Regions from separate parts of the Pseudarthrobacter humi genome, predicted to be linked through region 1. Evidence: predicted binding sites of a transcription regulator. Region 1 holds the regulator's gene; the other holds the start of a gene.
What was found. The regulator LexA, encoded in region 1, represses DNA repair genes until DNA is damaged. The targets are predictions, from matches to a motif close to TCGAACANNTGTTCGA.

Region 1 (15,161 bases):
CTGGGCTTTGGCATCGCGCTGACCAGCGGCGTCCTGGAACGCAGAAAGCCGCTGGCCGCCTGATCCTGGGAACGGGCGGCCAGCGGCTTCACCGAAGCATTCGGTGCGCTGAGGAAGGAACGTCAGGCCTGCGGGTCCTGGGCCCCGGCCTCCGCGGCTATCTGGCCGGCGTTGGGAACCTGACCGGCGCCTGAGCCCCCATCCGTGCGACTGTCCTCGCGGTGCAGATCCGGTTCGAGGTAGATCACCCGGGCCATCGGAACGGCCGTGCGGATTCGGGACTCGGCACCATCAATCGCGGCGGCGATGTCCCGGCCGGTTTCTGCGGCACCCACGGAGATCTTGGCGGCCACCAGCAGCTCCTCCGGTCCGAGGTGAAGGGTCTTGAGGTGGATGATCCGGTTTTGTCCCCCGGCCTCGATGGCCTCACTGATGCGGGCCACGTCATCCCGGGTGGCGGACTCACCCAGCAACAGGGACTTGGTTTCGACAGCCAGCACCACGGCGATGGCCACGAGCAGCAGGCCGATCATGCCGGTACCCGCGGCGTCCCAGATCCCGTTGCCGGTGACGAGGGTCATGCTCACACCCACGAGCGCGAACACAAGGCCAAGAAGCGCCCCGAGGTCTTCCAGCAGGATGACCGGCAACTCCGGCTGCTTAGCCGTGCGCACAAAGCTCACCCAGCCCTGCTTGCCGCGGACGTGGTTGGATTCGATGATGGCCGTCCGGAACGAGAAGGACTCAGCAACAATGGCGCCGATCAGCACCGCCAATGGAACCCACCAGAAGTCGCCTTCGATGGCGTGCGGGTGCTGCAGTTTCTCCCACGCTTCGAACAGTGCAAAAAGCCCACCCACGCTGAAGAGCACGATCGAGACGATAAAGGCGTAAATGTAGCGTTCACGGCCATACCCGAACGGGTGCTCCGGGCTAGCTGCCCTCCTGGCGCGCTTGCCACCGATCAGGAGCAGCAGTTGATTGCCGGAGTCGGCAATCGAGTGGATGGCTTCGGCCAGCATCGACGACGAAGCCGTCAGAAAAAAAGCCACGAATTTCAGGACGGCGATGGTCAGGTTTGCGGCTAGGGCCGCGACGATCGCCTTGGTACCGCCATTTGCAGCCACGGAGGCTTCTCCTCTTCACAGGTTTCAAGAACAAGCAGGGATATTCGCGGCGCCGCAGTCGGCTCCGCCCACGAATACCGTACCTTTTCGGGTGCAGAAGACGCACTTCTGACATGCACCAGGCCTGCTGACATCGGAGGGGCCGTATGTTAGCTTGAACATTAATCGGGACGTCTAATCCCGACGAATATGAAGGAGGAGACATGGGTTTTCTTGCTTGGATTATTCTCGGCCTCATCGTAGGGGCCATCGTTAAAGCCGTTATGCCGGGCAAAGTCGGCGGCGGCTGGGTGACGAGTCTCGTGCTCGGCGTTGTCGGCGCGATTGTAGGCGGCTGGATTGGCAGCCTCCTGTTCGGCAAGGGTGACCTTGCCTTCTTTGATCTGGGTACCTGGATCCTGGCCATCGTAGGCGGCCTGGTAGTTGCCGGCGTCTACGGAGCCATCACAGGACGCAGCAAGAGCACACGGGCGCCCTGATACCCCTACCTCATCTGATTCATACAGCAAGGGCCCCGGAGAACTTCCGGGGCCCTGCCTTTTAAGTCACGTCTTCAGTCACGCTTTCTGGGACCGGGCACTGGCGTAGAGACACACGGTTGCCGCCGTGCCGAGGTTCAAGCTTTCGGCCGCGCCGTAAACGGGCACGGCCACCCGGTGATCTGCCAAGGCCAGTTCATCTTCGGCGAGCCCCTGCGCTTCGTTTCCGAACAGCCACGCTGTGGGACCCTCCAGGGCAAACAGCGATTCGACGCCGGGGCCTGCGATCCGGCGGGCGGCGTTTTCGTCCTGGAGCGTATCCAGGTTGACGTCACCTTCACCGTCGGCGGCCAGTATGCCAATCCCCCGCGCGCGGCAGGCGGCTGCCACTTCCGCGATATCGGCACTCAGGACCACGGGCAGATGGAACAGGGAACCGGCGGTGGAACGGACGGCCTTGGGGTTATAGATGTCAACGCTCGACGAGGTCAGGATGACGGCGTCCGCCCCCGCCGCGTCAGCAGCCCGGAGTACAGTGCCGGCGTTGCCGGGGTCCCGAACCTGACACAGCACTGCAAGCAGCCGAGGGCCGGCGTCGAGGACCTGCCCAAGGCTCACGTCCAGGAAACCGCAGACCGCGAGAATGCCCTGCGGGGTAACCGTGTCCGCCATCGCGGCCAGCACTTCATCGGTAGTGAGGTAAGCGTCAATACCCTCCGCGAGAGCCTCCAGGTCCGGGTGCCGGTCGAGGCAGGCCTCGCTCGCGTACACCTCATAGACGACGCCGGGCTCGCCCGCTGCAATCCTCTTCTGGTGCAGGGTGAGGGCCTCACGGACAGCTTGGGGACCCTCCGCCAGAAACTCGCGGCGCTTTAAACGGGCCGGGCGCCCGGCAAGCTGTGCCACCTTCCTCACCCGATCAGCTCGGGGGTTGGAGAGTGGAAAGTCTTGCGGGCGCCCGGTTTCGTTCATATAAGAACCTTAGTGGCTTCAGCCACCAGTCCCCGAACTGGCGTGGGTGCTACTTGGCAGCCACGTCAGCGGCAGGCTTTGCAGCCTTGGCCTTGGGTGCCTTGGCAGCCTTGGGGGCTGCGGCTTCGACGGCCGGAGCGGACGTGTCGGCAGGCAGGGAATCCTTGGCGATCTTCACCAGCGCTGCGAATGCGTTCGCATCCGAGACGGCCAGCTCAGCAAGCATACGGCGGTCAACCTCAACCTCAGCGGCCTTCAGGCCCTGGATCAGACGGTTGTAAGTCAGGCCGTTGGCGCGGGATGCAGCATTGATGCGCTGGATCCACAGGCGGCGGAAGTCGCCCTTCTTCTTCTTGCGGTCGCCGTAGCTGTACACAAACGAGTGCAGCAGCTGCTCTTTAGCCTTGCGGTACAGGCGTGAACGCTGTCCACGGTAGCCCTTTGCGCGTTCAAGGATAACCCGGCGCTTCTTGTGGGCGTTGACCGCCCTCTTCACACGTGCCACGTGCGTACTCCTTCGAAAATTCTGATCCCAAGCATCTACTGCCGGAACAACCGGCTGGCCTGAGAAGCCTTTTTGGTAGTTGACTGCTGCCAGGTGGCATCAGTCAGAGAACTTGGAACTTAGATGCCGAGCATCTTCCGGATGACCTTAGCGTCACCCTTGAAGACGATCTTGTCGCCGGCGAGGCGACGAGTCAGCCTGGAGGACTTGTGCTCAAGGTAGTGGCGGCGGTTGGCCTGCTGGCGGCGCAGCTTGCCGCTGCCGGTCAGCTTGAAGCGCTTCTTAGCACCACTGTGGGTCTTCATCTTCGGCATGGGAACCGATCTCCTTACGTGTCCACAGACATTGTCTGCAGTTCTTTCGAGCAGCCGCCCCTGCAGGCGGCATGCTGGTTGCGTACTGCAGGAGGATAACCTCCCGCAGCTTTGAACTAGGTAGTCTTCTTGCCAGCCGGCTTCGGAGCTGCCTTGGGGGCAGGCCTTGCAGCAGGCTTCGGCGCTGCCGGCCGGGCGATCGGCTTAGGCATCGGCACCGGCGGCCTCGGAGCTGCCGGAGCCGCAACTTCGGCGGGCTTGGCAGCGACAGGAGCCTTGACGGGCGCCGGGGCTGCCTTGGGAGCCTCGCGCTTGGGAGCAGCGGCCCTCGGGGCAGCCTGCTTGGGCGCCTCCTGGACGGCGGCTTCCTTCACGGGTGCTGCCTTGGCGGCGGTTTCCCTTGCAGGAGCTTCCTTCGCGGCGGCTTCCTTGACGGGAGCTTCCTTCGCCGGCGCTTCCTTGACAGGGGCTTCGGCTTCCGGAGCGGCTTCAGCAGGCGCCTCAGGTGCTTCAGACTGTGCCGGAGCTTCGGTTTCCGGCACCGTGGTGATGGCGAAACCTTCCGGAAGAAGGTCAGCCAGCGACTGCGTGAGCGGTGCCTGGTCGTCGCCGGAGACGTCGATGCGGCCGCCACCCGTAGCTTTCGCTTCGTTCTGCGCCTTGGCCTCTGCACGCTGTGATGCGCGGCGTGCCTCAGCCTTGGCTTCGGCCTTGTTCTTCAGCGGGCCCACAACCATGACCATGTTGCGGCCATCGATACGGGGGCTGGACTCGACAACGCCTACTTCGGCGACATCGTCAGCGAAGCGCTGGAGCAGGCGGATGCCCATTTCCGGACGCTGCTGCTCACGGCCGCGGAACTGGATCATGGCCTTGACCTTGTCACCGGCACCGAGGAAGCGCAGTGCATGGCCGCGCTTGGTCTCGTAGTCGTGGGTGTCAATCTTGAGGCGGAAGCGGATTTCCTTCAGAACAGTGTTGGTCTGGTTCTTCCGTGCTTCACGTGCCTTGACGGCGGCCTCGTACTTGTACTTGCCGAAGTCCATCAGCTTGCACACCGGAGGCTTGGCCTGCGGTGCAACTTCAACGAGATCAAGATCGGACTCGGCAGCCAAACGCAGGGCATCGTCAATACGGACGATTCCTACTTGTTCACCTGCAGGACCGACCAGCCGCACCTCGGGGACGCGGATACGCTCATTGATTCTTGGCTCGCTAATGTTAAAGCTCCTGTGATTGATGTGGCATTCCACCGGCAAATAGAGAAGGCCCCCAATTGCCGGAGCAATCGAAGGCCTCGAAGGTCGGATGCACGATCCTCCGTAAAGGCTGTGCGCACTTCCCCAGGCTCAACGCCTGACGGAACTGTCCGACCGGTACCCGGCAACCTTGGTTCCTGGCGGAATTGCTTCCGGTGGGAAAACGGCTGACGCGGGTGGGAGAGTACTCCGCTTGCAAACTGCATGCCATTCTACAGAACAAATCCCGCCTAACGCAGCTAAGCGTTGGTGGGACCTTCCACAGCAAAATAACGACATCCAGTCGGTCTGTGACAAGCTTACCAGTATGAGCACCCCAGACAGTAATTCACACGTTTTCGAGGCCTCGGACGCCAAGGCTGACGTGACCCAGCAAATCCGCGATATCTCGGAGGTGCCGGCCATCGAGGTCATCACCACCGCCGCCGTGCACCTGATGAGCGCGGCAGCGGTCAAGCTGGGCCTCGCCGCCGAGGACAACGCAGAGGAACTCAAGGATCTGGATGAGGCCCGCAAGCTCATCACCGCCCTTGCCGGACTCGTGACCTCAGCGGCCCCCGAAATCGGATCCCAGCACGCCGGCCCGTTGCGCGATGGCCTGCGTTCCCTGCAGCTCGCGTTCCGCGAGGAGTCCATCATCCCGGATGCCCCGGGCAAGGGCCCGGGCGAGAAGTACACCGGCGCCGTCAACTAGACCCAGAACAGCAAACTTCACAAAGTACGACGACGGCGGCGGACGGTCCACACGGACCCTCCGCCGCCGTCGTGTTTCACTTTGTTTTTGTCCGGATAACGGGACTTCCGCACCTGTCAGGCGGAATATCTGGACAAAAACTCCGGAGGCCGACGTCAGACGGCAGCGCGGCGGCGGCGGGCCTGGAGCAGCAGTCCCACCAGGCAGAGCAGAACGCCGGCCACACCCACGGAAACAAATCCGCCGGATGGTCCCATCCCGTCGATGAAAATCCCGGCAAGGGGCGCCCCGAGCGCCACCCCGGCAGTCAGCGCAGAGCCGTACCAGCCCATTGCCTCGCCGCGGCGGTCCTCCGCCACCAGGTCTGCCACATGTTCGGAGGCGGCCGACAGGACGGGGGCGCACAACAGGCCCGGAAGGATCGAGACGAAGGCCAGCGTCCACGTGTCCTGGGCGAAGCCCATCGGGATAGTCAGGGCCGCCATCCCCAGCAGCAGGAGGATCGGCGAAACTGGACGGTGCATGGCCCCGTAGACCAGTCCGCCGACCACCGATGCGGCGCACCAAAAGAGGAACACGATGCCAATTTCGCCCTGGTGCCCGCCTGTTTCCAAGGCAGCAACAATGCCCACGTCCGTGCCGCTGAGCACCATGCCGGTTCCGGCCGCCACTGCGAATACGGCCACTACGGTGGCCGTGAGCCAGGCGAAGTTGTGGGCCACCTTGCCGCGCAGCCCCGTCGGCCCGCTGCGGGTGCGTTCCGCCCCGGCCGGGGCGAGGTCTGCCGCTGCTTCCTGGAGGTGTGCCGGTGCGGCGGAAACCACAGCCACTTCCGCGGCGTGGCGCTGGTCGGCCTGGCACTCCTCAGTCTGCGAGGCCGATCGGGTGGGCGGGTTGAACCACATAAGGAACAATCCGGCCAGTGACGTCGAAACGCCCACCACGGTGAGTCCCAGAACGGTGAAGCCGCTGGTGGCCACAACGGCGCCGGCGGCAGGCCCGATCATAAACACCATCTCCGTGGCGATCGAGTCCAGCGCAAAAGCGGTCCGCCGCTGGTCGCCGTCCGCGAGGACGCCCAGGGACTGGCGGATCACACTGAAGATCGGCAACGTCAGCAGGCCGCCGACGAACACCAGCGGAAGCAGCCACTGGTAGGACACGTGCGGCACCATGGACCAGATGACGGCCTCTGACACCACTGACGGAATCAGCGCCCGGCGCAGGCCAACAGTGTCCACGCGCCTGCCGCGCCATGGTGCGCCAACGGCAATGCCGATGGTCATAACAGCCGCTGCGGCGCCGGCTGCTGCGTACCCCTGGTCCAGGGTCAGCACGATATGCAGGGTCAGCAGCAGGCCTGCCGCGGAGTGGGGGATGCGGGCGATCATGCCGACCAGCAGCAGCCGCCGGATGGGCCGGTGGGCCAGCAGCTCCCGGTAAAGAGCGAAGTTCACGGAAAATCCTTTGGGTCAGCCCGCGGCAGCCCGGGATCTCCGCGCCAACCGTCAGCTATTGTGCTGCGCGCCGCAACTTGATTTCGATCGAGTCAACACGCTCTCCAAACAATACATTCCGGGACCACGCCTGCTGGAGGCCGGACACCAGCTCCTGGACTGCCGGAGCGTCCAACCCATCCTCAAGGTGGAGCAGCACCTGAAGTTCCGGCCCGGCACCGCCCCCGGAGAGCGTGGCACCGGCCCCGGTGAGGACGGCGACGCCGGAACCCGGAAGGAGGGCAATCTTGCGGACCACAGGGAAGGCGGCCGTCACCTCAGCCATCTCGGCTGCCAACGCCGCGTCTGTGTACGAAGGGATCCACTCCCGTTGTTGGGCCAGCGCCCAGACGGCGGGCCGCCGGACCACGAACGTGACCTCCGAGCCCGGATCGAGCACCAGTAACTCGGCGCCCTCGGCCACGGCCGAGAGGGCGGCCCGGGCAGCGTATACCGCCACAGGCCGGGCTTCGGGATGCCAGGCAGCCAAGGCATCCGCAGAGCTAAAGGCCGGCATGGCCGTCCGGCCGTCGGCGGCCTTCAGGGTGACCAGCGCCATGTCCGCCTGCTTGTCCGACGTCAGGCCGTCGACGCCGGCCGCTTCCTCGCCGAGCTGGGCGATGATCGGGATAAAGACCCGGGCAGTGGCCAGCGAGGCCACCACAGCCGTTTCGTCGCCGTTGCCGTCAACCAGGGCCGCGACGGCGGCGAGGTAGCCGGCGTCGGCCGTTCCGTCGTCGTCCTCGAAGTTGTGGATCCTGGCGTCGTCCCCGGCGAGGCTCCGGCCTTCCCACGGCTGGCCGGCCGAGTCAGTACGGCCGCCCGCGCCCGCCAGAGCCGCCGCAATGTGTCCGGGCAGATGACGGGCCGGCGGCGATTCCGCTGCCGGGTCGGCGTTGTGCGTGCTGTCCACGGAAACTGCCTAGCGGCGTCCGGCGACGTCGAGGGCTTCGGGGAGCGTGAAGGCACCGGCGTAAAGCGCCTTGCCCACGATCGCGCCTTCCACGCCCAGCGGCACCAGGGAGCGCAGGACTTTCAGGTCGTCCAGGCTGGAGATGCCGCCGGAGGCGACCACCGGTTTGCCGGTCTTCTCCACCATCCGGCGCAGGAGTTCAACGTTGGGGCCTTGCAGTGTTCCGTCTTTCGTGACGTCAGTGACAACGTACCGGGAGCACCCGGCTTCTTCGAGCCGGCCCAGGACCTCCCAGAGGTCGCCGCCTTCTTTGGTCCAGCCGCGGCCTGCCAGCGTGGTTCCGCGGACGTCGAGGCCGACGGCGATCCTGTCGCCAAAGCGGTCGATGGCACTGCGGGTCCACTCGGGGTTTTCCAGGGCGGCTGTGCCGAGGTTGACGCGGGCGACGCCGAGGGCCAGCGCCGCTTCGAGGGATTCGTCGTCCCTGAGTCCGCCGGACAGCTCCACCTTGATATCGAGCCGGCCCACCACTTCACGGAGCAGCTCGGCGTTTGAGCCACGGCCGAACGCGGCGTCGAGGTCCACCAGGTGTACCCATTCGGCGCCCTGCTCCTGCCAGTTGAGGGCTGCCTCCAGCGGCGTGCCGTAGCTCGTCTCGCTGCCGGCCTCCCCCTGGACCAGCCGCACGGCCTGTCCGTTTACGACGTCGACGGCGGGCAGCAGTTCAAGAACCGGCAGATCGGTTGCGGTGGTCATCTCAAATCCTTTTGGGTGGTGGGTTGCTGGTGGAGGCGGAACTAGGGGTTGCCTGGGCTAGGTTCCAGGAAGCGTCAGCAGGTACGCGGCCAGCAGCGCCATGCCGGCCAGGACGCAGAAGCCCACCTGGGTCCAGAGCGGTTTGTGCTGCTGCCGGAAGGACAGTGCGCCGCCCACCAACAGGCCGGCCAGGCCCATCAGGACAATCGACCACATCTAGGCGGCGTCCGTGGCAGCTGGCTTGCGAAGGCCGTCCACCCAGTTGCGCAGCAGCCGTGCACCGGCGTCGCCGGATTTTTCCGGGTGGAACTGGGTAGCGCAGAGCGGTCCGTTCTCCACTGCGGCGATAAAGCGCGCGCCATGCTCTGACCAGGTCACCAGCGGCGCGGTCATCCGCGGCTGGATCACGTCGAAGCTCCAGTCCTGGACACCATAGGAGTGGACGAAGTAGAAGCGCTGGTCCGCGACGCCGGCGAAGAGTTTGGATCCTTCCGGAACGTCAACCGTGTTCCAGCCCATGTGTGGCACCACTTCGGCGGGAAGGAGTTCCACCTTGCCCGGCCACTCCCCCATGCCTTCAGCTTCTGTCCCGTGCTCCACTCCGGCCTCGAACAGGACCTGCAGGCCCACGCAGATTGCCAGGACCGGCCTGCCCCCGGCCACGCGCCGGCCGATCAGCCGGATGCCGTCCACGGCCTTGAGCTCGCGCATGACAGTCTCGAACGCGCCGACGCCGGGTACTACCAGGCCGTCGGCATTAAGCACGTCCTCCGGCTTGGAGCTGAGGATGACCTCGGCTCCTGCCCGCTCCAGGGCGCGCACGGCAGACCGGACGTTTCCCGAACCATAGTCCAGGACAGTGACTGTGGGCTTGCCTTCGGGTGATACGGGCTTCTTACCGGCGGCCGGATCGATGACGGCACCGTCCCGGAGGATTTGGCCGCTCACAGGGCACCCTTGGTGGAGGGGATTCCCTCCACGCGGGGATCGGGCTCTACCGCAGCACGCAGGGCGCGGGCGAAGGCCTTGAACTGCGCTTCCACAATGTGGTGCGGGTCGCGGCCCGCGATGACGTTCATGTGAAGGCAGATGCCGGCATGAAGCGTGATGGCTTCAAAGACGTGGCGGGTCAATGACCCCGTGAAGTGGCCGCCGATCAAGTGGTACTCCTGCCCGGCAGGCTCTCCGCCGTGCACCAGGTAGGGGCGGCCGGAGACGTCGACGACGGCATGCGCCAGGGCTTCGTCGAGGGGCACGGTGGCCTCGCCGAACCTGCGGATCCCGGCCTTGTTTCCCAAGGCAGTGCGCAGGACTTCACCGAACGTGATGGCGACGTCCTCCACCGTGTGGTGGACGTCAATGTGGGTGTCACCGGTGGCTTTGACCGTCATGTCAATGAGCGAGTGCTTGCAGAGCGCCGTCAGCATGTGGTCGTAGAACGGGACAGACGTGTCGATGTCCGAAACGCCGGTGCCGTCGAGGTTAATCTCCACGAGCACTGACGATTCACTGGTGGCACGCTCCATGCGTGCGGTCCGGGGCCCGGCAGCGTTCGATCCGGTGAAGCTCATGGTCATTTGTCCTTTGGGTGAAGTCAGTGGTGCGAAAGCGAAGGAGATGTGCCGGCGCGGCGGCGCCGATACCTCAAGTTTAGGCGGGCAGCCTGGCCTGGCTGGCCAGGATGCGTTCCAGCGACGTCAGGAAGGCTGTGGTCTCCGTCTCAGTTCCCGCCGTGACTCGCAGGTGGCCGGGGATGCCGACATCGCGGATCAGCACGCCGTCGTCCAGCAGCCGCTGCCAGACGTCATGCGGGCTGTCGAGGCCGCCGAAGAAGACATAGTTCGAATCGGAGGCGGCAGGCTTGAGGCCCAGGCGCGTGAGTTCCGAGACGATGCGGTCGCGCTGCTCCTTGATGTCCTCGACGTCGGCCATCAGCGCAGTGCGGTGCTGCAGGGCGGCGAGGGCTGTTGCCTGGGTGATGGCCGAAAGGTGGTACGGCAGCCGCACCAGGCGCAATGCGTCCGTGACTTCAGGAGCGGCGGCCATATAGCCCAGGCGGGCGCCCGCAAGGGCGAACGCCTTGCTCATAGTGCGGGACACAATGAGGCGCTCCCGGCCGGGCAGCAACGTAAGGGCGCTGGGCGTTCCGTCATGGGCGAACTCGTGGTACGCCTCGTCAACGATGACGATGGTCTGGCTGGCCTTGCCAGCCTCGTACACGGCCTCCACAACGTCCAGGCCCAGCCCCGTGCCGGTGGGATTGTTCGGCGAGCAGAGGAAAACGATGTTGGGCTGAAGTTCTTTGACCTGCAACGCGGCCGATTCGGCACTGAGCCCGTAATCGTCTGCCCGTTGCCCGACGATGTACCCGGTGTCCGTGCCGCTGGCCAGGAGCGGATACATGGAGTACGTGGGCGGGAATCCCAGGGCCGTGCGCCCGGGCCCGCCGAATGCCTGGAGAATCTGCTGGAGGACCTCGTTGGACCCGTTGGCCGCCCAGATGTTGGTGGCATCCAGACCGTGCCCGAGATACTCGGCCAGCGCTTCCCGGAGTTCGGTGAACTCACGGTCCGGGTAGCGGTTGAGGCCCGCCGCGGCTTCCGTCACGGCCACGCTGATCGCGGCCCGTACGTCCGCCGGGACGCCATGGGTGTTTTCGTTGACGTTCAGCAGGATAGGTACATCCAGCTGCGGGGCACCGTACGGGGTCAGTCCGCGGAGGTTGGTCCGGAGGGGAAGTCTGTTCAGACGCTCTAGCTGGTCATTCACCTGAACAGTTTAGGTCCGAAGCAGACGGCCGGAAAATGTGACGGCCTGCGGCGGCACACACCCGAGCCCGCAGGCTCATTACCTGGTGGGGACGAAGAGTTGCTGTCCGGGGACAACGCCGCCGGCGGAAAGGTTGTTCAACTGGGCAATATCCGCAATGACATCACGGGGATCACGCTCGGGCGCCACCGTGCCGGCAATGGCCCAGAGTGACTGGCCGGCCTGCACCGTGACCGAAACTGTTGGCGTTAGTGACAGGTCCGCGGCAGAATCGGCGGCCTTTGCCGGGGCGTTGAGGAAACCTGCAAGGGAAAGCAGGATTGCGGCAAGAATCACCAGCGGGATGCCGATGAGGACTACCCGGCCCCTGCGGGTCAGGCGTAGCGGCGGTAACGCTTCCCTGCGCTGCCTTGGGGCCGAATCCGACGTCGAAACGGGTGCGGACCACTGCCGCGAGGTGAGGTCCTGCACGGAAATGAACTGCGGACGCGAGTCCTGCGAAGCGGATATAGCTGACATGAAATGAGCCCTCCTGGACCATACTGTGCTGCCCGGCGCGCCCTCCGCGTCCACTTGCCGGCACCGGCCTGAGCCGTCCATAAATTCGAATATTCGAATCCGCAAGCAACGAGTAGAACACATGTTCGAACTTTGCTTCTTCATTTTTAGCACTTATCAACGAATATTGTCGAGACTCGCTAGAACAAATGTTTGAAAAAGCCCTGTGGCTGGCCTACGTTTGGATCAAAGAACAACCACCTCTGTAGTTGATCAGCAGGGTCTGACAATCAACTCCGACACCAGCCCCGGGGCGTTCCAGGCACCAGAGGCCGGAGCGGAGCCGGGCAACCGAAAGGCATTGGCGAACATGGCAGCACCAGCCGCCGAGGGCAAGGCGACACCGCAGCGCCGCCAGCCCCCACGAACCCCCAAGGGGCTCACCGCCCGCCAAAAGAAGATCCTTGAAACCATCCAGCGCTCGGTGAATGACAACGGCTATCCGCCGTCGATGCGTGAAATCGGTGACACCGTGGGCTTGGCGAGTTTGTCGAGCGTGACCCACCAGCTCTCGCAACTGGAGAAGCTGGGGTACTTGCGCCGGGACCCCAAGCGTCCGCGGGCCATGGAAGTCCTGATGCCGTTGACGCTTGACGGCGGGTCCGCTAAGTCGAACGGGACAACCAAGCCCTCAGTCCTGCACGGCATCGGCGGGACGGTCACCGAACTTCCCTCTGCCATGGACACCGCGATGGTGCCGTTGGTGGGCCGGATCGCGGCCGGCGGGCCCATCCTGGCTGACCAGGTGGTGGAAGACGTCATGCCCCTGCCCCGGCAGCTGGTGGGCCAGGGTGAGCTGTTTATGCTGCGCGTGGCCGGCGATTCGATGGTGGATGCTGCCATCTGCGACGGCGACTGGGTAGTGGTCCGCCGGCAGGCAGACGCCTCCAACGGCGATATTGTCGCGGCCCTGCTGGACGACGAAGCCACCGTCAAGACCTTCCGCCAGCGCGACGGCCACACGTGGCTGTTGCCGCAGAACACCCAGTACGAGCCCATCCTGGGCGATCACGCCACCATCATGGGCAAGGTCGTCTCGGTCCTGCGGTCGCTATAGGACCTGCGCAGTCAGGCGCCCTTCCCGGCCAGCCTTTCCAGGGCGGCGAATGCCGTCTTGCGGTCCGTGGTGGGCCAGAACGGCGGCAAAGCGGCGCGGAGGAATCCGGCGTAGCGCTCGGTGGCAAGCCGGGAATCAAGCACTGCCACCACACCTTTGTCTCCGGTGGAACGGATCAGCCTTCCCGCGCCCTGGGCCAAGCGGATGGCCGCGTGGGTCGCCGATACCGCCATAAAGCCGTTTCCGCCGGCCTGCGCAACGGCGCGGGACCGTGCGGTCATCAGCGGGTCGTCCGGCCGCGGGAACGGGATGCGGTCGATCACCACCAGCCGGCATGATCCACCCGGAACATCAACGCCCTGCCACAGGGACATGGTGCCGAACAGGCAGGTATCGGGCTCGTCCGCGAACTGCTTCACGAGGGCCGTCATGGTGGAGTCGCCCTGGCAGAGAATGCTGAGGCCAAGCCGGGGACGCATCGCTTCTGCGGCTTCCTCTGCGGCTCGGCGGGACGAAAACAGACACAGGGCGCCGCCGCCGGACGCGCGGATCAGCGCCTCAAGTTCATCAAGGGCCTCCTGCGAGGCCCCGCGGCCCGGCTTGGGAAGGTGGCCTGCGACATAAAGGATCCCCTGTTTGGGATAGTCAAAGGGCGATCCGACATCGATCCCGCTCCAGTTGGGCGCACCCTCCCCCACCAGTCCCAAGCCGCCGGCGGTCGGTTCAAAGGCTGAGCCGATGGCCAGGGTTGCCGACGTCAGGACAACGGTGTGGCCGGCGAACAGCCCCTCGCGGAGCTTGCCGGCAACGCTAAGCGGCGCGATGTTGACCAGGACCGGCGCAGACTCGTCGGGCTGCGCATAGCCCTGTTGCGGATCGAAGGAACTTGCGCGGGAAAACCACACCACTTCGCGGTTTTCACGGGCCACGATCAGCCGCTCGCACAGTTCGAGGATCAGCATCAGGCGTGAGCGCGCGAGCTGCCGCCCGCCGTCCGCCGATTGGCTGCCGTCCCCCTTGGAATCGGACAGTGCAGCGCGGCAGGCCTCACGCAACTGGTCCACACAATCCAGCTGTTCGTCGTTGAGGCCGTTCGGGAGCAGCCCGTTGGGCACGCCGGCCAGGGCGAGTTCCAGGTTGGCGGCGGCTGCGTTGAGGGCATCCACAGTGATGGCCGTGTGTTTCCGCGCGCCCGACGCCGCAGCGTGGACCATTGCCACGGAGAGTTGCCCCGACACCGCACCGGTGACCCGGTCCTGCAGTTCGTGGGCCTCGTCCACCACCACAACGTCGTATTCAGGAAGCACGGCCAGGCCTTCGAAGGCGCTGACGGCGAGCATGGCATGGTTGGTGACCACAACGTCGGCCTCGGCGGCGTCGTGGCGCGCCAGTTCGCTGAAGCATTCGGCTGCCATGGGGCATTTCTGGGCCCCCAGGCATTCCATGGACGTCACCGAAACCTGCCGCCAGGCCCGGTCAGTAACGCCGGGAAGCAGTTCGTCACGGTCGCCCGTGGTGGTCTTCTCCGCCCACTCGCGCAGGCGCACCACTTCCTTGCCCAGCTGGGACGACGGCCCGCCCAGGGCAGCGGCGAAATGCGGGACGCTGGTGTCTTCGCCGAGGGAGAACAGCTGGCCCTCTGCGGGTTCCTCGGAAGGGAACCCGCCTTCGAGCTTGTGCTGGCAGACATAGTTGGAGCGGCCCTTGACCAGGGCCACCTTGACAGGGCGGTCCAGGGCAGGGGTGATGGTCTTCAGCAACCGGGGAAGGTCGCGGCCCACAATCTGGGTCTGCAGCGCAAGCGTGGCCGTTGACACCAGGGTGGGCTTGTTGCTCACGAGCGAGTGCGCAATGAGCGGAATGAGGTAGGCCAGGGACTTTCCGGTCCCCGTTCCGGCCTGAACCAGGAGGTGGTCGCCGGTTTCGATGGCCTTGGCCACCTGCCTGGCCATCTCGTGCTGCCCGCTGCGGCTTTGACCGCCCATGCCGGCCACGGCGCGGTCGAGCAGTTCGATCACGAACTGCTCGCCGGCCGTACCTTTGACTTCCCCCGCCGCAACCTCAGTCATGGTTGATGAAGGATTCCAGTTCAGCCGCAAGGCCCTCACGCACCATCACCAAAGCGCGGGTACCGTGCTCGCCGTGATCCAGGCTCAGGATCTCGGCATCGGTCTCGTGCAGTTTGCTGATCAGGTCACCGCGGTCGTAGGGAATCAGGAGCTCCAGCTTCACGCCGGGCCGCGGAATCCCGTCACTGATGGC
Region 2 (15,161 bases), on a different contig from region 1:
TTCGGCCAGGAGCAGCGGCCCGGCAAGGTCCAGGTTGCGGCGCATGGCGTCGGGAAAAACCTGCAGGCCTTCGGCAAGCTCCCGGAGCTGTCCGGCCGCGCCGAGTGCCAGGCGGAGCAGCTGGCGCAGGGCCGGCCACTCCGTGTGCCAGGCGGCATCCGGGCGTTCGTCGTTGAAGTTGGCCGCAGCCAGGTGAAGCTGGGCCACCAGCTGCGGTGCCTGGAGGGCGGCGCTGCGGATGAGGACCGACAACACCGGGTTCTGCTTCTGCGGCATGGCCGAGGAGACGCCGCGGCCGGCGGCGCGCGGTTCGGCGAGTTCGGCCACCTCGGGCCGGCTCAGGAACAGGACGTCCGTGGCGATTTTGCCGGCTGCGTCCAGCACCGAGGCCAGAGAATTGCCGAGCGACGTGACGGCCAGCCGGTTCGTGTGCCAGGGCGCGGGCGCCGCGGCCAGGCCCAGTTGCCGGGCCAGTGAGTCGGCCAGCTCAAAGGGGCTGGTGGCCGAGCCGGACGTGAGCACGGTTCCGGCAGCCAGTGTTCCGGCCGCCCCGCCGAACTGCACCGGCAGCTCCACCTGCTCCAGCTGCCGTCCTGCGGCGGCCAACCCGTGGAACCATTGCGCTGCCCGCAGCCCAAACGTAAAGGGGAGGGAATGCTGGGTCAGGCTCCTGCCCACGCCCAGCGTGTCCGCATGCTTCTCCGACAAGATGGCGAGCGCCGCCGTCGTGCATTTCAGATCCGCCAGCACCGCCTCAACGGTGTTGCGCGCGAGCAGCATCAGGGCCGTGTCCAGCACGTCCTGGCTGGTCAGCGTGGTGTGGACCGCCTTTAAGGCACCCACACGGCCGGCATCGAGCGCGGTGACATGCTTGCGAAGATCGGCCAGCAGCGGGATGACGGGGTTGCCGCCGCCCTGGGCCCGGAGCGCGATGTCGGCTGCGTCGTAGCGTCCCGCCTCGGCTGCGGAGGCCACGACGGCGGCGGCACCTGCAGGCGCCAAGCCCGCCTTCTCCAGCACGGCGGCCCAGCCCGCCTCGACGGCGAGGATCGCCGCCAGTACCGCGCGGTCACCGGTCAGCACCGTCACCAGGGGCGACGCCGAGACAGGACTGAGCAGGCCGACGTCACCGTCGGCCACGCTTCCGAAGTGGCCGGTACCGTCCGTGCCGGCAGCGTCAGTCACTGGAAGTCCAGGAAGACTGTTTCGCCCTCGCCCTGCAGGCGGATGTCCCAGGTGAGTCCGCCGTCGGGATCGCGGCGGGCAATGAGCGTCTTGCGGCGCTCCGGGTCCAGGGAGCTGAGTAGCGCGTCCGTGGCGAGGGCTTCCCCGTTCTCCGGCAGGTATACGCGGGTGAACAGGCGATTCATCAGGCCGCGGGCAAACACGGCCACGGAGATGAAGGGTGCGGCCGCTGGTTTTCCGGGGACCTGCGCGGTGGGTCCCGGGTTCACTGTGGTGAAGGTGTACACGCCGGAGTGGCCCACGGAGGCGCGGCCCCAGCCGGTGAAGGTGTAGCCGTCGCGGACCAGGGACCCGGTACGCTGCACGATCCTGCCGTCGGCGTCGGGCTGCCAGATCTCCAGGATGGCGTCCGGGATGGTTTCCCCGGCACCGTCATACACGGTGCCCTGAAGGCGGATGGAGCCCGGCGATCCGGGCGCCAGGAGTTCGTTGTCCTTCACGAACGGCAGGGCATAGCCATAGAACGGGCCGACGGTCTGGCCGGGGGTGGGAACAAGCTGGGTGGGTGTGTTCACGTTATTCCTCGTCTCCTGCTGCGCCGAGCGCCTCGTTTTCGGTCCAGGTCCGCTTGGAGCCGGTGAGGACGATGTCCCAGTTGTAGCCCAGTGCCCACTCGGGTTCAGTGAGATTGTGGTCGTAGTTGGCCACGAGCCGGTCGCGGGCGTCCTGGTCCACGATGGACTGGTAGATGGGGTCGAGCGGGAAGAGCTGGTCGCCGGGGAAGTACATCTGCGTGACGATCCGCTGGGTGAACTCCGTGCCGAACATGGAGAAGTGGATGTGGGCCGGCCGCCAGGCATTGACGTGGTTCTTCCATGGGTAGGCGCCGGGCTTGATGGTGGTGAACCGGTACGAGCCGTCGGGGCCCGTGATGCAGCGGCCCACGCCGGTGAAGTTGGGGTCCAGCGGCGCCGGGTGCTGGTCACGCTTGTGGATGTAGCGGCCGGAAGCGTTGGCCTGCCAGATCTCCACGAGCTGCCCGGCCACGGGGCGGCCGTCGCCGTCCATGACCTTGCCGGCCACGATGATCCGCTCGCCCTGGGGTTCACCGTTGTGCTGGATGGTCAGGTCAGCTTCCAGGGCGTGCACGTCCTGGTGGCCGAACGCCGGCGAATACAGTTCGATGGTTTCCGGGTCCGCGTGGTGCAGGCTTTTGGTGGGGTGCCGCAGGATGCTGCTGCGGTAGGGGGCGTAGTCCAGCCGGGGCTGGGTCTCGGCCGTGGCGCCGTCCTTGAGCGCCCGCGCGTAGGCATCGGCCATGGCGTTAATCTCTGCACTGAGATCCTGCTGTGTCTCCACTGCGGCCTCCTTTTTCTTTGTTGCTGCTGGATGGTGGTGGTGCTTGTCTTACCGGTGCTGCAGGTGGTCGTACTGGACGGCGTGCCGCACGGGGGCGTTGGGGGCGCCGTAGCCGTCGTAGGCGCCGCGGCGTTCCACCATTTCGAAGAACACACTGCCCACGGTGGCCGTGTAGAAGTGGAGGAATTCGCCGTCGGCGTCCCGGTCGTACAGCAGGTTCAGCGCCTGCAGCGTGGCCAGGAAGTCCGGTGCCAGCCCGAAGCGTGCGTCCAGGTCCTCGTAGTAGTTCGCCGGGATCTGCAGGAACTCCAGGCCGCGGGCCCTGCAGTCCCTGGCGGTGGCCACCAGGTCATCCACCGCGAAGGCGATGTGCTCCTGGTAGGTCTTGCGCTGCTGGTTCAGCGGCGCCAGGTTCAGCACCAGCCGCACGGCGCGGTCCCCGGTGGCCATGACCTGCGAACGGACCAGTCCGGTGGGGCTGGGCACCTCAGCGAACGGCTGGGGCTCCAACGCCAGGGCGCTCGTGTAGAAAAGGACGGCCTCGTCGAAATGCTGCCACGGCTGCGCAAGGTTGACGTGGTCGATCACAGCGGCGGGGCCGGCGGCGGGATTTTCCAGCCCCTCCCCGAATTCACTGGTCCAGGCTGCTGTGCCGTCCGAGGTGCCCTGGCACAGGAAGATCTCGGTGGAGTCCGGGGCGGCAAAACCCTGGAACACTTCCTCGTTGGCCTGGCTCTTGCGCGGGACCGCGGGGGCCTTCAGCTGCTGGGCGCGGGCGGCGGCAATCACAGGGGAGGCAACGTCAAAGCCAAGGGCACCAATAGCAGGGGCGGCGATGGCGGGCGACGCATCAGCCGACGGATCGTGCCCGTCTGCCGGTGCCGCCTCGTTGATGATCACCCGGGCGTGGCCCAGGCTCCAGAGCTGCACGTCCTTGGTGCGGTGCCGGCCGTTGAACTCGAAGCCCAGCTGGCCCAGGACCGTTTCCAGTCCCTGGGTGTCCGCGGCCCTGACCTCGGCGAAGTTGTAGCCTGCCGGTTCGGCCACCTGCGGGAGCGTGGCCAGTTCCATGGGATAACGACGGCGGCCTGGGGCCTGGGTGCCGTCGGCGCCAGTCGCGCCGGTGGACGCAGCATCCAGCCACTTGGCGCTCTGTTCCTCCAGCCAGATGAGCGAGCGCATGGCGTCGACGGCGGTGCGTTCCACGTCCGATTGACGGAAGACGTCGTTGAAGATCTCCAGTGACACCGGGCCGCTGTACCCCGCCCGGACCACGTGGCCCATGAACTTGGCGAGCTCGAACTGGCCCTCGCCCGGGAACACCCGGTAGTGCCGGCTCCAGGAGAGGACGTCCATGGAGAGCTTGGGGGCGTCCGCCACCTGGACGAAGAAGATCTTTTCCGGGTTGAAGGCCTCGATGGGGGCGGTGTCCCAGTTGCGGGACAGGATGTGGAAGGAATCCAGGCAGGTGCCCAGGTTGGGGTGGTCCACGGCTTCCACCAGCTTGTGGGCGTGCTCGTAGTCGTTGACGTACTTGCCCCAGGCCAGGGCCTCGTAGGCCACCTTGACGCCATGGTCCCCGGCCAGCGCAGCCAGCTGGCCGAGCTGCTCCACCCGGAGGTCGTCGCTGTCAATGCTGGCGGTGGCCACATTGGAGCAGACCAGGACGGTGTCCATGCCCAGCCGCGCCATGAGCTTGAATTTGGCTTCGGCACGCCGGAGGTTGGCGACCAGGAGGTCTTCGGACACGCTGTCGAAGTCGCGGAACGGCTGGTAAAGATCCAGCGTGAGGCCAAGGTCGGCCGCCATCTTGCGGACGTCCTCGGGCGTGAGCGGCGACGTGACCAGATCCTGCTCGAAGATTTCGATCCCGTCAAAGCCGGCGATGGCGCAGGCCTGCATCTTTTCCTTGAGGGTGCCGGAGAGGCACACCGTAGCGATTCCGGTGCGCATCAGGCAGCCACCTCTTCCTTGGCCACGAGCTCCAGGAAATGGCTGCGCATGCGTTCCGCGTCGGCTTCCAGCCCGGTGAAGATCCGGAAGGAATCGGCCGCCTGCCCTACTGCCATGCGGCCACCGTCCAGTACCTCACAGCCTTTGGCGCGGGCGCCGCGGACCAGTTCCGTATCGATCGGGCGGTAGACGATGTCCGCCACCCAGTGCCGCGTTTCCAGCAGCTCCAGGTCCAGCGGGACGCCCGGGTGGGCGGCCATGCCCACGGGGGTGCAGTGCACCAGACCGTCGGCCAGCGGCATCAGCTGCGGCAGCTCCGCCGTCGTACGCGCCGTGACTGTGCTGCCCGGGAAGAGGCCGGCCAGCTCTACTGCGCGGGCCGCGCAGCGGGCGGGGTCCACGTCCACCAGGTCCAGCGCCTTCACGCCGGCGGTGAGCAGGGCGTAGGCGACGGCGGATCCGGCACCTCCCGCGCCCAGCTGGACGACGCGGTCCAGCCGCGCGCCAGGTAGGCCGGAGGCAAACGCGGCGGCGAAGCCGGAGAAGTCGGTGTTGTGGCCAATGAAGCGGCCGTCCTCGATGACCACCGTGTTGACGGCGCCGAGCCTCAGGGCGTCCGGTGAGACCTCGTCCAGGTGCGCCAGCACAAGCTGCTTGCACGGATGGGTGATGTTCAGGCCGTTGAAGCCCAGGCTGCGGGCGCTCCTGAGCAGATCCCCTACGGCATCGCCGGAAAGTCCGAGCTCCAGCAGGTCAATGGGGCGGTAGAGGTAGCGCAGGCCCTGCACATCGCCTTCGCGTTCGTGCATGGGGGGAGTGAGGGACGGCATTACGCCGTCGCCGACCAGTCCCACAAGGTAGGACTCAGTTCGATTGCTCATCCGGGCAGCTCCTTTGATACGGCACCCGGCGGGCGGCGGCGCTTGGGGCGGCCTCGGCGGGTCGGGTGATAGGGATTACAGTACAACACTTGTTCACTTCTCGCACGCATGTTCTACATACGAACATTTCAAGATTTTTTACCGTTGCGGCAAGCGCGCAGCCAGCTCCGCCGCGGCATCCTGCAGCAGGGGGACATGGGCCAGCAGGGCTTCCATGCTGAGGCGGAAGACGGGAACGGCGGTGGCCAGGGAGGCGAAGGCATGGCCCTGGGGATTGAGCAGCGGCACGGCCACGGCGCGCATGCCGTTCTCGTTTTCCTCGTCCATCACGGCATATCCCTGCCGGCGCACCTTCTCAATCTCGGCACGGAAGGCGCCCCGGTCCGTGATGGTGTGCTCGGTGAGGGGATCCAGCGCGAGCTCCTCGAGCAGCGCTTCACGCTCCGCGTCCTCAGCAAAAGCCACCAGCGCCTTGCCGACGGCCGTCGCGTGCAGGGCGCCCAGATGCCCGGGATCGCTGGTGACGCGGAAGGCCTGCGGGCCGTCCACCTTGTTGACCGTGAGGTGATGGTGGCCGTCGCGGACACTGAGGATGGTGGCCTCCCCGGTCTGCTCGGTCACGCGGCGCAGGACCGGCAGCGCGGTGCCGGCAAATCCGTGATGGTTGGAGACCCGCTGGCCCAGCTGGAAGATCCGCAGGCCCAGGTGGTAGCGGCGGCCGTCCGGCTCATAGTCCACAAATCCGTCCCGCGTCAGGGATCCCAGCAGGCGGTAGGTGGTACTGAAAGGGAGGTCGGCGCGGCGCGAGATCTCCGCGGCGCTGGCGCCACGCGGCTCGTCACCCAGGAGGACCAGCAGGCCCAGGGCCTTGCCCACCATGTCCGTACGGTCGCCCTTGGGCGTCTTTGGCTCAGCGGCAACGTCATCGGGCGCTGTGGTTTGATTCACACTCATACGTCGATGTTGCCACATCGTGGCAACTATTTCTAGATGGTGAGCATTTTCTTGACAAGTGACTGTGCTCACAGCCATCATTGCTGTATCGCACAAGTAGCTTCCACCATGTGGCTACTGCTCCGGGTCTTTCAACGGCCTCCAGCCGCACCGCACCAGCTCCACTCAGGCCGCTGCGGCTGCGGCCCTCCAGATCCATCCGCGACAATGTCGTCACATCTAAGGAACTTCATGAGCCAGACACTTCCGTCCGCCGGGCAGGGCACCGTTGCCCCGGCCGGGACGCCAAAGAAGGCAGCCCTCGCCAGCTTCCTGGGCAGCGCCGTCGAATACTACGACTTCTTCATCTTCGGTTCCGCCGCCGCCCTGATCTTCCCCACGGTGTTCTTCCCGGACGCCGGAGCCAACGCGGCCGTCATGTCCTTCGCCACCTTCGGCTTCGCCTATGTGGCACGGCCGGTGGGCGCCGTCATCCTGGGCCACTTCGGTGACCGCGTGGGCCGGCGGAAGGTCCTGATGTTCACGCTGCTGCTGATGGGCGCCTCGACGTTCCTGATCGGCTGCCTGCCCGACTTCAACACCGTGGGCTGGTGGGCTCCGGCCCTGCTGGTGCTGGCGCGGCTTTGCCAGGGCCTCTCCGCCGCCGGCGAGCAGGCCGGCGCATCCTCCATGACGCTGGAACACGCACCGGACAACCGCCGCTCCTTCTTCACTTCCTGGACCCTCACCGGCACCCAGGGCGGCCAGATCCTCGCCGCCCTCGTCTTCATCCCCGTCCTGGCACTCCCGGACGAGATCAAGTACGGCATCGGCTGGCGCGTCCCGTTCTGGCTCAGCGCCGTCGTCGTTCTTGTTGCGTTCTTTATCCGCCGCACGCTGCACGAGCCCCCGGCGTTCGAAGAAGCCCAGAAAACCGCCCAGATCTCCAAGCTGCCGGTCGCTGACCTCCTCAAGGGCCACTGGCGGGACGTCCTCCGCGTCATTGCGTGCGCCTTCATCGCCGCAGTATCCACGGTGTTCGGCACGCTCGCCATCAGTTACGCCAAGACCGTTGCCGGTGTTGACGGCACCACCACACTCTGGCTCGTCGTTGGCGCCAACCTGGTCGCTTTGGGCACCCAGCCGCTGTTCGGCATGCTGGCTGACAAGATCGGCCGCAAGCCGGTCTTCATCTACGGCGCAGTGGCCAGTGCGGTCCTCACCCCGGTGTTCCTGCTCAGCCTGGAGTCCGGCAGCGTTCCGCTGATGTTCCTCGCGGCGATCGGTTTCTTCTCCTGCGGCTACGCAGCCTCCAACGCCGTCTGGCCGTCCTTCTACGCCGAGATGTTCAGCACCAAGGTCCGCTTCTCCGGCCTGGCGATCGGCACACAGCTGGGCTTCCTCATGGCAGGATTCGCCCCGGCCATCGTGGCAGCCATGGGTGGCATCCGGCCCGGGGGCTGGGTTCAGATCAGCATCTTCACCGCCGTCATCTGCGGCATCTCGGCCATCTCCGCCCTGACGGCCAGGGAGACCTTCAACGTCCCCACCAAGCAGCTCGGCCTGAAGTAGGGTTCCTCGGCGGGCGGCGGGTTGGGTGCCCAGTGTGAACTGGGCGCCTACGGCCGGCCGGTCTCCAGCACCGACGCCAGGTCAAAGTTCACCGGCTCCTCCAGCTGGGCGTAAGTGCACGACTCGGGGTCCCGGTCGGGCCGCCAGCGGTTGAACTGGGCGGTGTGGCGGAAGCGCTCACCCTCCATGTGGTCGTACCTGACCTCCACCACCAGTTCGGGCCGGAGTGGCACAAAGGACAGGTCCTTGCCGGCGCTCCACCGGCTGCCTTCCGCATTGCGGGGGGTCCGTTCGCCGTCCGCCTGCTTGGCCCAGGCCCAGGGGTGTCCATCGAAGTCCGTGACCAGCGTCTGGAGTTCCTTGAACAGCTCCTGCCGGCGCTTCATGGGGAAGGCGCCGATCACGCCCACGCTGGCCAGGCCGCCGTCGTCCTTGTACAGGCCCAGCAGCAACGAACCGATCGCGTCCGGTCCGCTCTTGTGCACGCGGTAGCCGGCCACCACACAATCGGCCGTACGTTCGTGCTTGACCTTGAACATCACGCGTTTGTCCGGCTGGTAGCTCCCCTCCAGCGGCTTGGCCACAATCCCGTCCAGGCCTGCACCTTCGAACTGCTGGAACCATTGCTCGGCGGCGGCCTTGTCCTGGGTCGCCGCCGTGAGGTGGACGGGAGCCTTGCTGCCCGCGAGCGCCTTTTCCAGCGCTGCCCGCCGTTCCGCGAAGGGCCGGCCGGTGTAGTCGTCGTCGCCCAGGGCCAGCAGGTCAAAGGCCACAAACTTGGCGGGGGTCTGTTCGGCGAGGAGCTTGACGCGGCTGGCGGCAGGATGGATGCGCTGCTGCAGGGCATCGAAATCGAGCCGGTCACCGGAGGCCCCCACCAGGACAATCTCGCCGTCCAGCACACAGCGGGGCGGCAGGTTTTCCTTCAGGGCTTCCACGAGCTCAGGAAAATACCTGGTCATGGGCTTTTCGTTGCGGCTGCCGATCTCCAGCTCATCGCCGTCGCGGAAAATGATGGACCGGAACCCGTCCCACTTGGGCTCATAGCTGAGGGCACCCCCTGCGGGGATACCACCGATTCCACTGACGGCCTTGGCGAGCATGGGCGGGACGGGAGGCATCACGGGAAGGTGCATAGTGCCCATTCTTGCCCGGGAGGCCCGCCGGCGGTAGGCCTGAACTGGCACGATGCCCAACTGAAGGCCGCAGCGGGGTTTGACATGCGGGATTCGCCGAATCCTGTAGTGCCGGCGGAAACGAATCGATCGCGGAGAACTAACCGGCTCCTAACGTTGAGGAAACCAGGGCGCAACATAGCCCAGCCACACTGGAAGTGCCGGCAAGCGCAGGCACCAGCTCCAGCCAGGAGGCCCCCCATGTTGAAGGAAGCCAAAGCCCATGTAACAAGAGTCCGCGCCCTGGACCAGCTCCACCGCGGCGATGAAATCGAGGCCCGCCTCTCCGTAGGCCCCAGCTACGACGACGTGGTCATCCGCCGTGGCCGTGTCCAGGAGACAGCACCGGGAATCGGCGTTGTCTGGATCATGGACCATCACACCGGCTCGCGGAAAGCGATCAATACGGACGAATGCAGCGTCTGGCGGATTGCCTGACCGAGTTTTGGGCCGCTGGCGCAGCACCACTTGCGGAACCTTGCACGCGCGAATCTTGTATTCCGGAGTCTTGCACGACGACGGCGGGCGCAGTCAGTCAGGACTGCCCGCCGGACCGCCCGAGAGATACTTCGGCCCTAACCTCCGGCCACCGACTGGATGACCAGCACCTCCTGGCCGGGCGACACCTCGGTTTCCAGTCCCTGGAGCCGGCGCACTTCGTCACCGGCAACGTAAATATTCACGTAGCGGCGAAGTGCGCCGGTTTCGTCCCGCAGCCGCCTGGCCAGCACCGGGTAATCCCCGGTCACCGAATCCAGCAGGCTTCCCACCGTCACCGTCCCGTCGGCGGGCGCAGTCAGGATGGACCGGCCGCCGGCCAGCGGCTGGAGGACGCTGGGTAGCACCACGCTGATGTCAGGCACCGCGGGCCGCTGCCGCTTCCGGAACCGGCAGTCCAGCCGCAGGGACTACGGCGGCGCGGACACACAGGACGTCGGGTAGATGGCTGACAACCTCAGCAAACGTCTCCCCTTCATCCGCGCTGGCGTACACGGTGCCGCCGCGCGTTCCGAAGTAGACGCCGGCCGGCTCGGACGAGTCCACGCCCGCGGCGTCTCGGAGGACGCTGTTGTACTCCCCCTTGGGCAGGCCCGTATCCAGGCGCTTCCAGGTGGCCCCGGCATCGTCCGTTCGGTGCACGGCAAGCTTCCCTTCGGGCGGGATCCGCTCGCCGTCGGCCTTGAGCGGCACAACCCAGGCGGTTCCTTGCCGGCGCGGGTGCGTCAGCATCACAAAACCGAAGTCGGCCGGAAGTCCCTCGGCGATGGAGTTCCAGTTCTCGCCGTTATCATCCGTGCGGTAGACGCCGTGATGGTTCTGCGCGTACAGCCGTCCTTCCACCGCAGCATCCGCCGCGATCTTGTGGACGCACTGGCCGAACTCAGGATTGGGGTCCGGCATGAAGTAGGCCGAAATACCTTTGTTGCGGGGTTCCCAGGACTCACCGCCGTCGAGCGAGCGGTACACACCGCCGGTGCTCATGGCGACGTGGACGTTGTCCCCCGCCGGATTCACCACGATCGAGTGGGCGGCGGCGCCGCCGTAGCCCGCACCCCAGTCGCTGCGGTGAGGGTGGTCCCATAGCCCGCGGTTGAGTTCGAAATGCTCGCCGCCATCGGTGGATTTCCAGACCGAAATCGGTTCGGCACCTGCCCAGACCACCCCTGGCCGCGACTCTGCGTCCGGGTAGATCTGCCAGATGCGCTCCACGGCCGCGCCGGTGTCTTCGGGAAAGGTGATGGCGCCCTGTTCAGGTTCGGTCCAGGTGGCGCCCAGGTCATCGGAGTGGGCCACAGTGGGGCCCCAGTGCTCGGACCTGACCCCCACCATGATCCGGGTACGGCCGTCCCGTGTGTCGATCCCGATGCTCGGGATTTCGCTCATCAGGAAATGCGGGCCGGAGAAGGACCATTGCTTCCGGTCCGGGCTGGTGGCCAGCCAGAGGCCTTTTTTGGTCCCGATCGCTAAGACAAAGTTCTCTTGGGTTGCCATGCACCCATGCAACCACCCCGGCCGGAGGGCCGCAACGCTATCTTCGCTATATGGACTGGTCCGAGGGGACTGCTCCGGGTGTACTGGTCCGGCGCGGCCGTGCCGGCGGCGCCAAGGAGGTCCAGTCAGTCGACGAATTCGGACTGCGTCTCGATGAAATCCCAGTCGGCTTCGGTGAGGACCGCCACCGGGGTATCCGGATGCGGCCCGCCGGCTTCTGCGATGCCCTGCAGCACCGGCAGCGGCAGTTCCGGCGCACGGAGGTTTTCCCTCAGCCATTCCTTGGTTTGCAGGTCCAGATCCAGCCACCACATGTAGATTTCCATGCCGGTCACGCACCTTTCGTATGCTTCAACGTTAGGCTCCGCCGTGCCCTCGTTCAAGGGTGGCCACAACCTGGCAATGCTCCCGATTCCGCGTACATGCAGGTAACGCCGCAGGTCAAAGGCGGAAAAAGACGAGTACCCGCTACTCGCGACGGCGCCCGTGCGGCGCCCCTAGCCTGAAGCCACAAGCAAAACTGATCATGCTGCTGGGGGCATTCAGAACCGCCGCTTCTCCCTCGCCGCCATGGTCCTTTCGGAAAACCTGGGGAGACGAAAAACCATGAAACGAACATTCGCAACTTTGGGAGTTGTGGGGCTGGCAATGCTCAGCGTCACGGCCCCGGCCAGCGCGGCAGACAACTTCACTCTTTGCCACAAGGGGAGGACCATCAGCATTGACCTTAGCGGGGTGAACGGCCTGGGTGCCCATAGCGGTCACTCAAAGGACATCATCCCGCCCAATGAGCTGCTGCCTGGCGGATTGAACTGGGACGCTCAAGGGATCGCGGACTATGAAAATGACTGCGCGGCTGCGACGCTGCCGCCGGTTGTTGTTCCGCCGGTAGTGCCGCCGGTCGTCGTACCGCCAGTCGTACCGCCGGTCGTCGTTCCGCCGGTAGTGCCGCCGGTCGTCGTACCGCCGGTCGTACCGCCGGTCGTGGTGCAGCAGACACCGGTCGCAGGCGCGGTCACACCGGCAGCGCAGACGCCCGCGCCACAGGCCGCCGCCCCGAAGGGCGCAGTCGCCAAGGCTCCAGCCGCTGTCAGCCAGGGCACCAACCAGGGCTTCAACGCGCAAACCGCCGTCGGCGGAGCAGAGGAAAGTACTACCTGGCTGGCCGGTCTGGGCGTCCTGCTAGGTGCGAGCGCTGTGGTTGCAGTGCGCCGCAAGTCCCGGACGGAATCGCCGACGGCGGGCTGACGCCCGCCAGAGCCTCCGGGGTCTGTTACCGAGGGCGTCCCGCCAAAACCCGGCGGGACGCCCTCGGCGCAATTTCAAAGCGGGCGCACCCTCCACCTGCTGAACGCAAGGCGTCCGAACGCAAAGGAACATCATGTCCAAGCACTCCAGCACCCGCGTCGTCCGCCGCGGCGTTCTGCGTGTCGTGGAAGTCCTGCGCGCGCGGGGATGGAACCGTGGAGACCTGGCAATCCTGCTGTGCGGAGTCCTGGGTTTCCTGTCCCTCACTTTCGGGGCACCCCTGCTCAAGCACGGGGAAGCCGCCGTCCCCACAGCGGAACTGTCGGCACGATACCGGGCCACGCCGTCGCCCGCTCCTTGGCCGCTGTCCGGCACGGGCGAAGCTCCGGGGGCAGCTCCAAAGACGGCAACAGCCCCTCCCCCAGACGCCGCCACCCCCGGCCCGGTCTTGCCGGAAGCCTCCGCACCCCTGCGTATTCTCTATCCCGCTGCGGCAATCGACACGGCCGTCCATCCCCTTGAACCGGACACCTCGGCCGTCGCCACACGGACAGTGGAGCCGCCCACCACCATGGACGGGTACTGGCTGACACCGTTCGGGACTCCCGGCAACGGGTCGGGCAACACCACGTACATCATCGGACACAGCTGGGAGGGCCGGGACGCCCCGTTCAACCACCTCAGCTCCGCTGCCCTCGTCGGCGACACCTTCGACGTCGTCACCGCGACCGGCACCATCCCTTACCGCGTGGACAGCGTCACCACGTACTTCAAGGACAGCCTCAAGGACAGCCCCATCTGGGACATGGTGCCGAGCCGTGTGGTCCTGATCAGCTGCTACACGGAAGATCCGTGGGGCAAGAACGTGGTTGTCTCGGCGTCGCCCGCTGCCGCCTGACACGTCCACGTGCCGTCGGCCCTTCAAGTCGGCCCTGTTCAAGTGGCTCCGCACAGGCACAGAATGATCCTATGAGTCCCGAACGATTCAGTGGTCCGCCTCCGCTGCTGGTGGGCGTGTTGCCCCATCAGCACCCGGAAGTGCTGAAGACCGCCACGGCGCTGGCGGCCAAACTGGCCGTGCCGTTGCTGTGTGCCTATGTCGACGAGGCCAGCTACCTGGTGGAATGGGATCCCACCAGGTCCGCACACCGGCTGTCGCTGCACCCGGACAAGGACGACGACGACATCCGCTCGGTCACCACGGAACTCAGGGGGGTGATCGCGGAAGCCGTGGCCGACGCCGCCACGCCGGCAACCCCCGTGGACTGGACGCTGCGGACCCTGGCGGGGGATCCGGGCCGCGCCCTAGCCCGCCTCGCCGCGGAAAGCAACTCCCCCATGATCATCGTGGGAACGTCGGAGCGCGGCCTGACCCACCGGATCTCCGAGATGCTCAACGGATCAGTGGGACTCTGGCTGACGCACCATCAGAGCCGGCCGGTGCTGGTGGTTCCCTACCGGAGGCCTGCGCATCAGGACGATGCCTGAGCCGGCTGCCTCGCCCATCCGGGGCGGTTTTCGGGTGACCGAAATAATAAAGCGAAAGTAGTTATTCGAGGTGGTAGCGGAGGGCTGTACTGGCACGTAAGCTAATTCAAGCAGAAGGATCCGGCCGCAGCGGCCGGGTGAATCTGCCCAAATACTGCTCCGGAGTGCGTATCCCCCAATAACGCACTCCGGAGCTTTTTTGTGCCGTCCCAGAGCCGCACGCGCCCAACCTCGTCGCGCTCGTCTCCGCATGGATACCCCCTGGGGGTACTTGCAAAATACCCCCATAGGGTATATGTTGGCGGCATGGAACCTTCGCTGGAAACCCTGACCACACCCGCCGGCGCTGACCCGGCGCCTCCGCACGGCTACACCGCCAACAAGGAGGCATACCTGCGCAGGCTCAAGCGCATCGAGGGCCAGGTCCGCGGGATCGCCCGGATGGTGGACGAGGACAAATACTGCATCGACATCCTGACCCAGGTCGCCGCGGCCACCAAAGCCCTGCACGCCGTGAGCCTGGGACTCGTGGAAGAGCACATCGGCCACTGCGTCGTGGGCGCCGCCGGGGAACCCGATCCGGCCCGTCGCACTGAGGCCATAGACGCCAAAGTCAGGGAAGCCACAGCGGCCATCGGCCGCCTCCTGCGCTGACCAACTACCACTAACCACCTGCCACCCAGACACGGCCGGCCCACCGCCGGCCCCTTTGAAGGAGCCAGCCATGAGCACCACCTCCACCACCGTCAATGTGTCCGGCATGACCTGCGGCCACTGCGTTTCGTCCGTCAGCGAGGAACTTGAATCGCTCGCCGGGGTTGAAACGGTCGACGTCGAACTCAACGCCGGCGGCATTTCCACCGTCACCATAACCTCAAGCCAGGAACTGTCGCCGTCCGAGATCGGCGAAGCGGTAGCCGAGGCCGGCTACCTCGTTGTTGCCAACGACGCGTAACGCTGTCCGATCGGGGGATCCCACATGAGTACAGACCATCTCCAGCACCAGCCCCAAAGCCGGGTGGTTGAACTGGATATTGAGGGCATGACCTGCGCCTCCTGCGTGAACCGCGTGGAAAAGAAGCTGGGCAAGCTCGACGGCGTCGAAGCCTCCGTCAACCTCCCGCTGGAATCCGCCCACGTCACGGTCCCGGCCGGCATCACGGACCAGCAAATAGTGGACACAGTAAACGCCACAGGCTACAAAGCAACGGTCCGCCTCCCGCGCTACCCGAGCCAAAGCCACCCCCACGCCGACGAGCACCACGCCGACGAGCTCGACGTGCCGCCCGCAAGCGGCGACGTCGGGGGCATGCGGCAGCATGCGTCTAAGCGAGGCACGAGCGAGCATGCAGAGCATGTCGCCGGTGGCGGCGCG

Region 2: the regulator LexA is predicted to act here: its motif matches at 5,479-5,494, upstream of NFC73_RS09665 (shikimate dehydrogenase).

What each region holds. Positions count from the first base shown of each region.
Region 1 is NZ_JANCLV010000002.1:34,074-49,234, forward strand. Features, by position in the region: gene NFC73_RS03165 (MFS transporter) at 1-63, shown strand, start outside; gene NFC73_RS03170 (cation diffusion facilitator family transporter) at 123-1,127, opposite strand; gene NFC73_RS03175 (GlsB/YeaQ/YmgE family stress response membrane protein) at 1,331-1,606, shown strand; gene NFC73_RS03180 (TrmH family RNA methyltransferase) at 1,685-2,578, opposite strand; gene rplT (50S ribosomal protein L20) at 2,628-3,083, opposite strand; gene rpmI (50S ribosomal protein L35) at 3,203-3,397, opposite strand; partial or broken gene infC (translation initiation factor IF-3) at 4,174-4,650, opposite strand; gene NFC73_RS03200 (DUF1844 domain-containing protein) at 4,964-5,350, shown strand; gene NFC73_RS03205 (MFS transporter) at 5,506-6,807, opposite strand; gene NFC73_RS03210 (SseB family protein) at 6,863-7,759, opposite strand; gene priA (bifunctional 1-(5-phosphoribosyl)-5-((5-phosphoribosylamino)methylideneamino)imidazole-4-carboxamide isomerase/phosphoribosylanthranilate isomerase PriA) at 7,769-8,515, opposite strand; gene NFC73_RS03220 (CG2302 family histidine operon protein) at 8,573-8,731, opposite strand; gene hisH (imidazole glycerol phosphate synthase subunit HisH) at 8,732-9,463, opposite strand; gene hisB (imidazoleglycerol-phosphate dehydratase HisB) at 9,460-10,086, opposite strand; gene NFC73_RS03235 (histidinol-phosphate transaminase) at 10,166-11,284, opposite strand; gene NFC73_RS03240 (LysM peptidoglycan-binding domain-containing protein) at 11,363-11,803, opposite strand; gene lexA (transcriptional repressor LexA) at 12,153-12,899, shown strand; gene NFC73_RS03250 (ATP-dependent DNA helicase) at 12,911-14,968, opposite strand; gene hflX (GTPase HflX) at 14,961-15,161, opposite strand, start outside.
Region 2 is NZ_JANCLV010000005.1:144,146-159,306, reverse strand. Features, by position in the region: gene NFC73_RS09685 (lyase family protein) at 1-1,140, opposite strand, end outside; gene pcaG (protocatechuate 3,4-dioxygenase subunit alpha) at 1,182-1,760, opposite strand; gene pcaH (protocatechuate 3,4-dioxygenase subunit beta) at 1,762-2,544, opposite strand; gene NFC73_RS09670 (bifunctional sugar phosphate isomerase/epimerase/4-hydroxyphenylpyruvate dioxygenase family protein) at 2,593-4,497, opposite strand; gene NFC73_RS09665 (shikimate dehydrogenase) at 4,497-5,378, opposite strand; gene NFC73_RS09660 (IclR family transcriptional regulator) at 5,517-6,332, opposite strand; gene NFC73_RS09655 (MFS transporter) at 6,564-7,883, shown strand; gene NFC73_RS09650 (ATP-dependent DNA ligase) at 7,931-9,019, opposite strand; gene NFC73_RS09645 (hypothetical protein) at 9,260-9,496, shown strand; gene NFC73_RS09640 (MoaD/ThiS family protein) at 9,634-9,921, opposite strand; gene NFC73_RS09635 (WD40/YVTN/BNR-like repeat-containing protein) at 9,914-11,050, opposite strand; gene NFC73_RS09630 (hypothetical protein) at 11,176-11,376, opposite strand; gene NFC73_RS09625 (hypothetical protein) at 11,657-12,298, shown strand; gene NFC73_RS09620 (class F sortase) at 12,432-13,196, shown strand; gene NFC73_RS09615 (universal stress protein) at 13,268-13,786, shown strand; gene NFC73_RS09610 (metal-sensitive transcriptional regulator) at 14,093-14,440, shown strand; gene NFC73_RS09605 (heavy-metal-associated domain-containing protein) at 14,511-14,741, shown strand; gene NFC73_RS09600 (heavy metal translocating P-type ATPase) at 14,766-15,161, shown strand, end outside.